DNA from 2 places in the Apibacter sp. B2912 genome. Region 2 is predicted to be linked to the other one. Evidence: riboswitches for the same ligand, from Rfam matches in the RefSeq annotation. Region 2 holds a riboswitch; the other holds the start of a gene.
What was found. A riboswitch is a leader RNA that binds a small molecule or an ion and turns the genes downstream of it on or off. The one in region 2 is predicted to bind S-adenosylmethionine.
Positions count from the first base shown of each region.

Region 1: it holds a riboswitch for S-adenosylmethionine, as region 2 does, so the genes downstream of both, GFV01_RS09395 (TonB-dependent siderophore receptor) here and GFV01_RS05690 (PLP-dependent aspartate aminotransferase family protein) in region 2, are expected to answer to the same signal.

Region 1 covers NZ_WINV01000006.1:79,661-86,744, reverse strand. Annotated here, with positions in the region: gene GFV01_RS09410 (DUF2149 domain-containing protein) at 1-67, shown strand, start outside; gene GFV01_RS09405 (ATP-dependent Clp protease ATP-binding subunit) at 228-2,759, shown strand; gene GFV01_RS09400 (MFS transporter) at 2,873-4,021, shown strand; SAM riboswitch class I at 4,098-4,196, shown strand; gene GFV01_RS09395 (TonB-dependent siderophore receptor) at 4,303-6,747, shown strand; gene GFV01_RS09390 (APC family permease) at 6,775-7,084, shown strand, end outside.
Region 2 covers NZ_WINV01000002.1:540,065-547,148, forward strand. Annotated here, with positions in the region: gene leuS (leucine--tRNA ligase) at 1-1,578, shown strand, start outside; gene GFV01_RS05680 (SDR family NAD(P)-dependent oxidoreductase) at 1,648-2,415, opposite strand; gene GFV01_RS05685 (MerR family transcriptional regulator) at 2,537-2,842, shown strand; SAM riboswitch class I at 3,166-3,263, shown strand; gene GFV01_RS05690 (PLP-dependent aspartate aminotransferase family protein) at 3,423-4,559, shown strand; gene GFV01_RS05695 (homoserine dehydrogenase) at 4,588-5,769, shown strand; gene bshA (N-acetyl-alpha-D-glucosaminyl L-malate synthase BshA) at 5,800-6,924, opposite strand; gene GFV01_RS05705 (alpha/beta hydrolase) at 6,926-7,084, opposite strand, start outside.

The DNA of each region.
Region 1 (7,084 bases), on a different contig from region 2:
AGGGAAAAAAGTAGGGATAGCTTATGAACTGGAAAATGGAGAAATAATATACGTACCCGAGAAATAGTTCCGACATTATATGATATTTTAAAATAATAGAGTACATTTATCAGAAAAAAATATTTTACTTTATCAAGGAATATGACAAAATAACCGATAAGTAAAGTGGCATGATAAATGCAAGATTCAAATCGTAAAATATTAATATATAGAACAGTAAGTCATACATGGACGAAAATTTTTCACAACAAGTAAAAGATGTAATAAGCTTCAGTAATGAAGAAGTATTACGATTAGGTAATGACCATATAGGGACGGAACATCTTGTACTGGGTATCTTACGTGAAGGTAACAGCAAAGCTATTACCATACTTCAAAGTTTAAATGTTGATTTAGGTGACTTAAGGAGAAAAATAGAAAATCTTAATAAACCTGAAATAAGTATAAAAGTAGACAGGAATCGCATCCCGTTTACTAAAGCTGCCGAAAGAGCTTTAAAAACAAGCTTTTTAGAAGCTAAGCTTTTTAGAAGCCCGGAAATAGAAACCATACATTTATTGATATGTATCTTGAGGATAGAAAGCGATCCAGTAACCCAGCTTTTCAAAAAGTATAATATCGATGCTAATATCCTTAAAGAAGAATATAGATTTCAGTTTCAAGAAGATTTTACGGAACAACCCACCAATGAATTTTCTGAAGAAGAAGGCATTAGTGAAGGAAATCAATACGAATCACCTAAAGGAAGCAGATCTAATCCTTCGAAAAGCAGAACACCGGTATTAGATAACTTCGGTAGAGATTTAACCACCGCTGCACTCGAAGGTCGTTTAGATCCGGTGGTAGGAAGGGAAAAAGAAATAGAAAGAGTATCTCAGATATTAAGCAGAAGAAAAAAGAATAATCCTTTGTTAATAGGAGAGCCCGGAGTCGGTAAATCAGCCATTGCAGAAGGCCTCGCTTTACGAATTGTTCAAAAAAAGGTCTCTCGTGTTTTATACAATAAACGAGTAGTTACCTTAGATGTAGCCGGACTGGTTGCAGGTACTAAATATCGAGGACAATTTGAAGAAAGAATGAAAGCCATCATGAATGAGCTTGAAAAAAACTCGGATATTATTCTCTTTATTGATGAAATCCATACCATAGTAGGAGCCGGAGGAGCCACAGGCTCTTTAGATGCTTCCAATATGTTCAAACCGGCATTAGCAAGAGGAGAGATACAATGCATCGGAGCGACTACTTTGGATGAATATAGGCAATATATTGAAAAAGACGGCGCCCTAGAAAGACGATTTCAAAAAGTAATGGTAGAGCAAACTTCTCCGGAAGAAACCATTATCATATTAAATCAAATTAAAGATAAATACGAAGAACATCATAATGTAACTTATACCGAGCAGGCAATTAAAGCTTGTGTAAATCTTACTACAAGATATATTACCGACCGATATTTACCGGACAAAGCGATTGATGCGCTCGATGAAGCGGGATCAAGAGTCCATATTAAAAATATCAAAGTTCCAAAGGAAATAGTTAATTATGAGAAAGAATTAGAAAAAATCAGAGCTGAAAAGACTAAGGTAATTAAAAGCCAAAAGTATGAAGAAGCTGCAAAATTAAGAGATACCGAAAAAGAGATTGAAACAAAATTAGCGAATGCACAAAGAGAATGGGAGAAATCTTCAAGAGAACATCGGGAGATAGTAACCGAAGACAATGTTGCAGAGGTAGTTTCAATGATGAGCGGTGTACCTGTACAAAGAGTTGCAGAAGGAGAGCTTAAAAAACTTGCTCAGATGAAAGATCTGATGAAAGGTAAAATTATCGGTCAGGACGAAGCGGTCAACAAAGTTGTAAAAGCCATTCAGAGAAATCGTGCCGGATTAAAAGATCCTAACAGGCCTATAGGTACATTTATATTCTTAGGAGCAACCGGAGTTGGAAAAACTCAATTAGCAAAAGTTATTGCCAGAGAATTATTTGATTCAGATGATGCTCTCATTAGAATAGATATGAGTGAATATATGGAAAAATTTGCCGTATCTAGATTAGTTGGAGCTCCTCCGGGATATGTAGGATATGAAGAAGGAGGTCAATTGACAGAATCCGTAAGAAGAAAACCATATGCTGTAATCCTCTTAGATGAAATTGAAAAAGCGCATCCGGATGTATTTAATATCCTTTTGCAAATTTTAGATGACGGACATGTTACGGATAGTTTGGGAAGAAAAATAGATTTTAGAAATACAATAATCATTTTAACTTCCAATATCGGAACTCGTGAACTCAAAGAATTCGGTGACGGTGTTGGATTTGGAACTTCTGCCAAAAAATCATCTTCCGATATAAGAGCAAAATCTACTTTAGAAAACGCTTTAAAGAGAACATTTGCTCCTGAATTCCTAAATAGGATCGATGATGTTATCATCTTTAATAATTTGGAAAAGGAAGATATATCCAAAATTATAGATTTAGAATTGAAAAATGTGTACGATAGAATTGCTAAAATTGGATATGAAGTAGAATTATCTCCGGAAGCTAAAGAATTCATCATTGAAAAAGGATGGGACAAAAATTTCGGTGCACGTCAGCTTAAACGAGCAATCCAGAAATATGTGGAAGATGTGATCGCTGAAGAAATTATCAATTCATCGATACATGATGGAGACCATCTCTATATTGAATTAAATAAAGAAAAAGACAGTACGGAAATTAAAATACGGGAGGTGGAAAAAGAATCCCCGACAAAAGATTAAAAAGATAATTAATGAAGAGCCTGTTTGATTGAATCAAGCAGGCTTTTTTATGTTATAAATGCGCGGAGTTAATGATAAATGAATAATCCAATAAAAATCCGAGAGAATTAACAATGATATACAAAAAGCATTTGCCCAGAATGGCGGTAACCCTTGTATTTTTTTTCTTTGGAGGCAGTTCCGCGACTTGGGCTTCACGAATTCCAACGATTAAATTATCGATGAATGTTTCCGATTCCAACTGGGGATTGGTTTTACTATTTTTATCCATCGGAACACTTATTACATTACCTTTTGCCGGTAATCTTATAAAAAAGCTGGGCAGTAAAAAATCGACTCTTATATTTATCATTCTTTACTTTATATTTTTAATCGGGATTGGATTTTGCGGTGAATTATGGCAATTGAAACTCAATTTAATAGCCTACGGGGCCATAGGTAATTTAACCAATATAGCTATAAATACACAAGCTGTTAATGTGTCAAAATCCTATAAAGGCCAAATAATAGGCTCCATGCACGGTACTTGGAGCATTGGAGGTTTTTTTGCTTCTTGGTTAGGAGCGGTAATGATTGCTAAAAACATACCACCTTCTGAGCATTTTATTTTATATTCTTCCATAGGAATTCTGGTTTCCCTTTGGTTATTCAGATATTTGTTGCCGGATGAATCCAAAGAAGAACCAATGGAATTACCAAAAAAATCAAAATTTATCAGAGTTGATAAAAATCTTATTGTCTTAGGATTTCTAGCTTTTTTTGCTATGGTTTCTGAAGGAACGATGACCGATTGGTCCAATGAATATATGAGGAATATAGTGAAAGCCGATAAAAAATATATCGGATATGGATTGACTGCCTATATGGCAGCCATGGCTTGCGGACGATTCATTTCTGATTTTATAGTTCGAAAATTCGGTTCAAAAATTACGTTGATTATCAGCGGATCTTTAATTTTTATAGGTATGGTCTTTGCAGTTCTATTTCCAACATTGCTAACCACATTTCTTTCGTTCATTATTGTTGGATTGGGAATATCTGCAGTGGTACCCTTAGTATATACCTTAGCGGGAAATTCAAAAACTGCTTCGCCCGAACAAGCGCTTACAGTTATTACCAGCATTGGTTTTATCGGTTTTTTTCTAGGTCCTCCTTGCATTGGTTTTTTAGCTGAAAAATTTTCATTACAAATATCTTTTACTTTCATTTCCTTGTTTGGAATAGGAATAATTTTCTTGGTAAGATTTTTTAAGATAAAGTAAATTTATTTCTTTATCTTAGAGGTAAAATAATATAATATAAAATTATTTTATTATGAAAATTATGGTATATTTACATCACTTATCAAGAAAGGTGGAGGGACTGGCCCTGTGAAACCTTGGCAACCGGCCTGCTTAGGCTTGGTGCTAATTCCAGCCCCGAGGGGAAAGATGAGTGATTCGCGAGTTGTGAGTGTGTTGAGTTGTGAATAATTTCTTTTTTCCTTTCCGGTTTTTCTTGATACAGTTTTAATAAATATAATTTACTAACTGTAAGAAAAATAATGAAAAAAGTTTCTTTGTTAATGGTAAGTTTAATTTTAGAATTTACCAATTATGTGGATGCTCAAGAAAAACGAGCCGTAGATTCCCTTGATCTTGAAGAGATTGTTGTAGTCGGTGGCAGAAATTCAGAACGAACCAAAGTAAATTCTCCCGTTGCCATAGACGTAATAGATGTCAGAAAAATAGAAAAGGCATCTCCTCAATTAACCGTTAACGACTTATTAAATTATTTAGTACCTTCATTCAATTCAGTTCGCCAATCTTCTTCCGATGGAACGGAACATATTGATCCGGCTACCTTGAGAGGTATGGGGCCCGATCAGGTTCTGGTATTAGTGAATGGAAAAAGACGGCATACTACCTCATTAGTCAACTATCAAAATACGGTAGGTAATGGATCTGTGGGTACAGATTTAAGTGCCATACCCGTTTCAGCAATAGAAAAAATAGAGGTTTTGAGAGACGGTGCGGCAGCTCAATACGGCTCGGATGCCATTGCCGGTGTAATTAATATTATTTTAAAAAAGATTGAGGGCGGCTCGGCATCCATCTCCTATGGATTAACTAATAGAAATGACGGGGAAACTTACAATTTTAGCGGAAATTATGGGGCTAAATTAGGAGATAAAGGAGGAAGTATCAATCTTTCTTTTGTAGTCAGCCAAAGAAATAAAACCAATCGTTCTTATGATAATAATCTGGACAAGTTTGGCGATAACTTTGCCTATGATTTTGCACCGGATCCCAATCAGGCCAGAATAAACGATGAAAAAATTATGGCAGAAATGGGTTTAACCCAAAAAGACTTCCGTTTCAGGGCAGGAGATGCTCAAATTAAAAATCAACAGTTTTTTATAAATTCCATTTATCCATTATCCGAAAAGTATGAGTTCTACTCATTCGGCGGAGCAAGTTTAAGACAAGGAGAAGGAGCTGAATTCCGAAGACTTCCCAGTGAAAAAACTAATGTAGTTAAAGAACTTTATCCGATAGGATTTCAACCTTTATTAAAATCCACTATTTATGATATTTCTAACTCTACGGGAATAAGATATATGCATAATAATTGGATGGTAGATATAAGTAATACCTTTGGAGAAAACCTCTTTAATTATAAGGCTACGAATACAAACAACGCTTCATTGGGTATACATTCTCCAACGGAATTTAAAGCAGGGGGACATGAGTTTATGCAAAATATTATCAATCTGGATATTTCTAAAAAAATAAATACACTTCTTTCTATTGCCTTCGGAGGAGAATTTAAATACGAACAGTATAGAATAAAAGCCGGAGAAGAAGGCTCATGGATGCGTTACGATAAATTTGGTAGTCCGGCAACAGCATCTACCCTTCCCACCGATATACTGGGAGAGGGGGGAGCTCAAGGTTTTATAGGATTTTCTCCTGAAAATGCGTTAAAGGAGGACAGAAATAATGCATCCGGTTATGCGGATGTAGCATTTAAAAAAGGAAAATTTACCGGTGATTTGGCAGGAAGATATGAGCATTATTCCGATTTTGGTAATTCTTGGATAGGAAAGTTGGCGGTGCGTTATGAATATGTAAACGGATTTGCTGTAAGGGGAGCTTTCAGTAATGGATTCAGAGCCCCGTCTCTGCAACAGCAATATTTCAATAATTCTTTTTCCAGTATCTCATCGTCGGGATCAGGAGTTGTTTCTAAAGGTATATTTAGAAATGACAGTCCTTTGGCAAAAGCATTAGGTATTGATAAACTTAAAGAAGAAAAATCTATAAATGCGAGTGCCGGTTTAACATTTAAACCTTCTAAAAAAATATATGTAACGGCTGATGCTTACTATATCAAAGTTAAAGATCGTATTGTACTCACTAGTGAATTTGTTAATGCAAAAGTAGAATCTTATGGAGTGGAAGGAGCACGATTTTTTACTAATGCTGTGGATACGGAAACGAAAGGTATTGATATAGTGGCTACATATAAAGTTGGTTTAGGAAGGGGAAATCTGGATATAAGTTTATCAGGAAACTATACAGAAACAGAAATTGTTAATTATCATTTTCCCAAAGTTTTTGAAGGAGACAGAAATGAATATTTTGGTCCCGATCAAACCAATATAATTGAATCTTTAAGTCCAAAAGCAAAGGCAACTTTAGGCTTCAATTACTCAGTTTCGAAATGGAATTTATTAGTAAGAAATACCTATTTCGGTAAAGTTACGAGAGATGGTTATCCATACGGTTCGGTACAACATCACGATCCAAAATTAGTAACCGATTTTAGTATCAGTTATTCCATACGAAAAGATTTAATACTAACGATGGGCGGAAATAATATTTTTGATGTCTTTCCGGATAAGCAAATCTATGAAAATTCTTATTATAATGTTTTCAAGTATGCACCGGTACAGATGGGTACAACCGGAGCTAATTGGTTTATTAAGCTTTCTATGAATTTCTAAATTTAGACTTATATATTTAACATAAATATGAAAAAAATAGGCTGGAAGACAGCAACTGCCATAGTCATATCCAATATGGTAGGAACGGGAGTGTTTACAAGTTTAGGATATCAAGTTCCGGAATTACACAATACGTTTACCATTATTCTTTTATGGACAATCGGGGGAATACTGGCTTTAATAGGTGCTTTTATCTACGCGGAATTGGGAGCTCATTTTAAGCAATCGGGAGGAGATTATATTTATCTTTCTAGAACTTATCATCCCATTATGGGATACATCACCAGTTGGGTATCGCTTATAGTTGGCTTCTCCGGGCCAATTGCTTTAGCAGCAT
Region 2 (7,084 bases):
GTAATTAAAGGAGGAACCGATGTTCAAGAAGAGGCTTTTTCTTCTAAAGAAGGGGTCTGTATCAATTCCCAAATTTTAGACGGATTGACTGTTAAAGATGCTCAAGCTAAAATTATTGAGGAAATAGAAAAAATGAAAATCGGGCACGGAACCACCAACTATCGATTACGAGATGCCGTTTTTTCTCGTCAAAGATATTGGGGAGAACCTATTCCAATATATTATAAAAATGATATTCCCTATGCTTTACCGGAATCCGCACTACCTTTACTCCTTCCGGAGGTTGAAAAATATTTGCCCACTGAAGACGGAGACCCTCCATTGGGACGTGCTACACAATGGGCCTGGGATACTGAAAATGAACAAGTTGTAAGTAACGACCGTATTAATCATACCACGATTTTTCCTTTAGATTTGAATACAATGCCCGGTTGGGCCGGAAGTTCCTGGTATTTTCTCAGATACACAGATCCAACTAACCATTCTTGCTTTGCCGATACTAAAAAAATAAATTATTGGGAAAACGTAGATTTATATATTGGAGGAAGTGAACATGCTACGGGACATTTATTGTATTCACGTTTTTGGAATAAATTTTTAAAAGATTATGGATACTGTGCCCAAGAAGAACCGTTCCAAAAATTAATTAATCAAGGGATGATTTTAGGTCAAAGTGCTTATATCTACCGAATTAACGGAACTAATAACTTCATCTCTTACAATTTATTACATGAAGCACAAGATACCACTCCACTGCATATTGATGTAAAACTTCTTAAAGGAACTACAGATGAAGTTGATTTAGAAAAATTAAGAAATTGGAGAGATGAATTCAAAAATGCAGAGTTTATTCTTGAAGAAGGTAAATTTATATGCGGGAGAGAAGTAGAAAAGATGTCAAAATCTTACTACAATGTTATTAATCCGGATGATGTTTGTGATGAATACGGAGCCGACAGCTTACGTATGTATGAAATGTTTTTAGGACCTATTGAACAGGCTAAACCTTGGAATACTCAAGGACTTAGCGGAGTTCATGGATTCTTAAAAAAATTCTGGAAACTATATCATTCCGGTGAAGGAGAAACTTTCTTTGTATCAGATGAAAAACCTACTAAAGAAGAACAAAAAATAATTCATCAATTAATAAAAAAAGTTATAGAGGATTTGGATAATTTTTCTTTCAATACATCCATAAGTTCTTTTATGATTGCTATCAATGATTTGGTAAAAATAAAATGTTATAAAAGAGAAATTTTAGAATCTTTATGTATTTTAATCTCTCCTTATGCTCCACATATTGCAGAAGAACTATGGGAAAAATTGGGATATGAAAACAGCATTGAATTTCAAGCATTTCCTGAATTCAACGCTGAATATCTTGTTTCCGAAATACATGAATATCCGGTTAGTTTTAATGGAAAAGTACGTTTTAAAATTGAAATGCCTATTTCCGCTACTCCTAAAGAAATTGAAGAAGCAGTAATGGCTCATGAAAAAACACCGAATTATCTTGACGGCAAACAACCTAAAAAGGTTATTGTAGTGCCTAAACGAATTGTCAATATTGTACTATAAATAGACTTGAAAAAACCAATCCCAAAACGGATTGGTTTTTTTATATTTTTTTATGCTATCTTTTATTAACTAATTAGTTGTTAACCCACCATCAACTGATAAGATCGTTCCGGTAATCCATTGGGCTTGATCGGATGCCAGGAAAACAGCAGCCGCCCCAATATCTTCTACCGTTCCAATACTACCCATCGGATATATAGATTTAATCATTGTATGAAAATTTGTTTTCCCTTCTTCGCTTAACTGTTCTAAATTATATCGTAGAAGCGGCGTATCGATACTTCCCGGAGCAATAGCATTAACCCGAATTCCATCTTTTCCTGCCTCAAAAGCCAATGATTTAGTAAATGAATCTATACCACCCTTAGTCATGGAGTAAGCAGTAGATTCTCTTCCCTGTAACATTCTGTGTGAAAAATAAGATGAAATATTAATTATATTTCCTTTGGATTTTTTCAAAGATTGATACAAATTTTGAGTCAGTATATAAGGCGCTTTCATATTAAGATTAATGTGTTTATCTAATAAATCTTCAGATGTTTCTTCAAAAGGATTAAAACGACCGATTCCAGCATTATTAATTAACACATCAACTGTCTTTACTTTTTCTAAAATTAGTTTACCAACTGAAGATAATTTTTCAATTTCCGTTAAATCCGCAGAAATCAAAGATACAGTTACGTGATACAACGAAAATTCTTCTTTGATGTTGTTTAATTTTTGAGGATCTCTGGCAATTAGAACAAGATTTGCTCTTTGTTGGGCGAAAGCACGAGCAATTCCCAAGCCTATTCCTTCTGTAGCGCCGGTTATAATAACATTTTTGTCTATGAACATAATATTTAAATTTTAATTATATTTTATTGTTAAATATTTACATTTTATGTAAATTATTTACAATTACAAATTTAACTTTTATTTTGTATATTTACTTCAAATAATGTAAATAATTTACAAAATGAACGAAACCAATCATTTATCTTTCGATTTTAAATTTTTAGAGCAATTAATTGTGGGCATTGGCGAAGTTTCTCAAATAACGGGAATTCCTACCCGACAAATTAGGTATTGGGAAGATAAAGGAATTATCAAAAGTCTTACAGAACAGGAAGGAAAAAACAGAAGATACAATTATGAAAATATTAAAAAAATGATTCTAATAAAAGAATTATTGGAAGAAGGGTTTACATTAGATGCTGCGTCACAAAAATTAGACAGTCGAATGCAAATGATTGAAAATGTATTAAAAAAGCTTACCAACTAATAAAATCAGTATCTAATGAATGGGTTGTTAAAATATCTTTTACATTGCAAAATATTATTATTGATCTTACTATAAATCATACCTTAGTATAAAATATTTACCATTGCAAAAAATTGTATTCTTTTAAACTTAGAATTAATTTCGACGGTTATTTAAATGCTTCTGTAGGTAAATTGATTTATATCTAGCATACTTTATATCTTATATTATAATGATTATTAAAAATACATTACCTTTATAAATATTATAATAAAATCGTTTTTTATTGGAAATTAAAAAATAAAACGTATCTTTGTAATATATTTAGCGATCATTAATAAAATTACTTATCAAGAAAGGTGGAGGGAATTGGCCCTATGATACCTTAGCAACCCTCTTATATGAGTAGGTGCTGCATCCAACCGTAAAGGAAAGATAAGTCGAAACAGCTTACATACAAATACAAATAATACGAGCTTCTTTCGACCTACATAAAGAAGCTAATTCATAATTTAGCATTTAAATGGGAATCTTGTATAAGTTGTTTTATGATGATTAATGAATTTTAAAGCATTTATTAATTAGAAAAAACAACCTAGTCATGAAATTAGAAACAAAATTAGTACATATTTCTACACCTGATGTGCTTACCGGAGCTATCTCTACTCCTATTTACCAAACCTCTTCTTATGTTCAGGAAGAACCGGATGTTAATAAAGGATTTGCTTATACAAGAACGGCTAATCCTACCCGTAAAGTGGTAGAACAAGCCATTGCTGAATTAGAGGGCGGTATTGCTGGATTTGCTTTTTCATCGGGATTGGCTGCAACGGATTGTGTTTTAAAGTTATTAAAACAAGGGGATGAAATTATTGCTGTAAATGATGTTTACGGAGGTACTTATCGAATAGTTACTACGGTTTATAATAAATTTGGTGTAACCTCTAAATTTATTGATACTACTGATATTCAAAATGTCTTACAAGCAGTTTCAAATAAAACTCGCTTCATTTGGCTGGAAACCCCTACAAATCCAACTTTAAAAATATCCGACATTGAAGAAATCGCTAAAATTTCCAAGCAAGTGGGAGCATTATTAATTGTAGATAATACATTTTTATCTCCTGCTTTACAACAACCGCTACGTTTAGGAGCAGATATTGTTGTACACAGTGGAACTAAATATCTTTCAGGACATGGAGATGTTTTATCCGGATTTATAGTTGTGAAAGATCCTAAAATAGCCGAAGAATTAAAATATTTACAAAATACCTCAGGTGGTGTTCTCTCTCCTTTTGATAGTTGGTTAACCTTACGCGGAATTCAAACTCTATCTCTGCGTATGGAAAAACATTCACAAAATGCTCAAAAAATTGCTGAATTTTTAACTACACATCCCAAAGTAGATAAAGTATATTATCCGGGATTAAAAAATCATCCCAACCATCATATTGCGTCCAAACAACAAAAAGGGTTTGGCGGGATGGTATCTTTTAGTTTAAAAGACGATACATTAGAAGCGGCAAAAGTTTTTTTAACCCGTACCAAAATTTTCCTTTTAGCTGAAAATTTAGGCGATGTTAGGAGTTTGGGTAGCCATCCTGCCACCATGACCCATAAATCAACCCCTCTTGAAGTTCGTAAAGAAACAGGAATTCAAGATTCTTTAATTCGTTTATCGGTAGGAATTGAAAATGTAGATGACCTGATTAATGATATCAAACAAGCTTTAGATTAACGGTTAATTTTATAAATTGAATAATTGAATGATAAGAAATAAACTTAAATTAGGAATTTTTGGATTTGGATGTGTGGGAACGGGATTGTATAAAGTGTTAGAAGAAGCCGAAAGTGTAGATGCAAATATTAAAAAAATATGTATCAAACATCCCGATAAACCGAGATCAATCGATAAAAAGTATTTTACTACTGATAAATACGAGTTATTATCGGATCCTGAAATTGAAGTTATTGTCGAATTAATAGATGACGCTGATGCTGCTTTTGATATTGTTTCAGAGGCCATGAAAAACGGAAAAGCTGTAGTTTCGGCAAATAAAAAGATGATTGCCGAACATTTACCTGAACTTCTAAAGTTGGAAAAAAAATACCAAGTTCCCCTACTCTATGAAGCCTCTGTTTGTGCCAGTATTCCCATCATCAGAAATTTAGAAGAATATTATGACAATGATTTATTAACATCGGTATCGGGAATTTTTAATGGTTCAACCAATTTCATTTTAACCAAAATGATCCATGAAAAACTTTCTTATCCTGTGGTTTTAAAAGAAGCACAAGAAAAAGGATTCGCAGAATCAGATCCTACCTTAGATGTTGAAGGAATTGATCCTAAATATAAATTGTGTATTATTCTTTTTCATGCTTTTGGACTTATTACTAAACCGGAATCTATATTTAATTTTGGAATATCAAGAATAAGTGATTTCGACTTGGAATTTGCTCGTCAAAGAAATTTAACAATCAAGTTAATAGCAAGATGCAATAAAAATAATAATGAAATTACGGGTTTTTGTGCTCCTACTTTTATAGAAAAAGAAAATACATTAGCTCATGTAAATTATGAATATAATGGAGTGGTTTTAGAAAGTGCTTTTTCTGAAAAGCAACTGATGATCGGTAAAGGTGCCGGAGATAAACCCACCGGATCTGCCGTGCTTTCTGATATTTCAGCTTTAACGTATGATTACAGATATGAAAACAAGAAATATATTCATCTAAATAAACAATTACAATTAGTAGATACTAAAATTTATAAAGTTTATGTGAGATATCACGATCAATTTTCCGGTTTTGATGATTTTGAGTCCATCGAAGAACAATACAGCAGCCTTTCAGGTAATTATTTTATAGGCTTCATCTGTTTACATAAATTAGCGCATTCTTCATGGATTAAAGACCCGAATATAAATGTTATTTTTTTCAGCTGATTGGGTTGATAAGTATGTAAATTCAACTATTTAGTTATGATTGCCCAATGCTCGGTCATACAATTCTTTATATATAGGAATTATCTTAGAATTATCAAAAAGTAAAGCTTGATCTTTCGCTTGTTTTTTGAAAAGTGAAAGCATTTTTTCATCTTTCAGCAGCCTAATGGCATTCTTTGCCATGGAAGGAACGTCACCAACAGGTGATACAAATCCTGAAAAACCGTCTTTATTAACTTCTGTAATTCCCCCGGCATTACTTGAAATAACAGGTATGCCACAGGCCATTGCTTCTAAGGCTGCCAATCCGAAACTTTCTTGTTCAGAAGGTAATAAAAATAGATCTGCAATGCTTAAAATTGAAGATACATCAACCATTTTTCCCAATGTTTTGATTCTATCCTCCAAATGATACACTTTAGTTAAATGCTCAATAGTTTCTGTCTCCGGTCCTTCTCCAACAATCAAAAGTTTCGATTTAACTTCTTTTTGTATCAGATTGAAAATCGACATTACATCATCAATGCGTTTAATTTTTCTCAAGTTAGATACATGGATAAGTAATTTTTCATCTTCAGAAGCAAAATTCTTTCGGATACACGGGCTTGATATTTTAACAGAATTATCAATAAAATTCGGAATTACTTCAATCTCTTTTTTAATAGTAAATGCCTCAAAAGTATCTTGTTTTAAACTTTGGGAAACTGAGGTTATATAATCGGATTTATTGATCGAAAATTCGACACCGGATTTATAAATGGGATGACTTCCTACCAAAGTAATATCTGTACCGTGTAAGGTAGTGATTACCGGTAAGTCAACACCCTTCTCTTTTAAAATTTGCTTGGCAAAATAGGCTGCATAAGCATGAGGTATTGCATAATGCACATGCAGTAAATCTAATCCGTAAGTTTCTGCAACATTTACAATGATTGTAGACAATGCTAAGGAAAAGGGTTGATATTCAAATAAAGGGTACTGTTTAACGCAAACTTGATGAAAATATACATTAGGCAAGGTGACATCCAGCTTTGCCGGAATGCTATAGCTTATAAAATGAGCTTCATTACCTAATGCGGCCATCTCCATTCCTAATTGGGTGGCAACTATCCCGCTCCCACCGAACGTAGGATAACAAACAATTCCAATTTTCATCTTATTGCAAAAAATTTAAAAGATCATAATAGTTTTCAGAATTTATGCCATGACCTTCATTGTATTCATGAAATTCATAATCTAAATCTAATTCTTCACATATTGATTTGAATTGACGAGACCATTGAATGGGAATAATAGGATCTTCTTTTCCATGTGA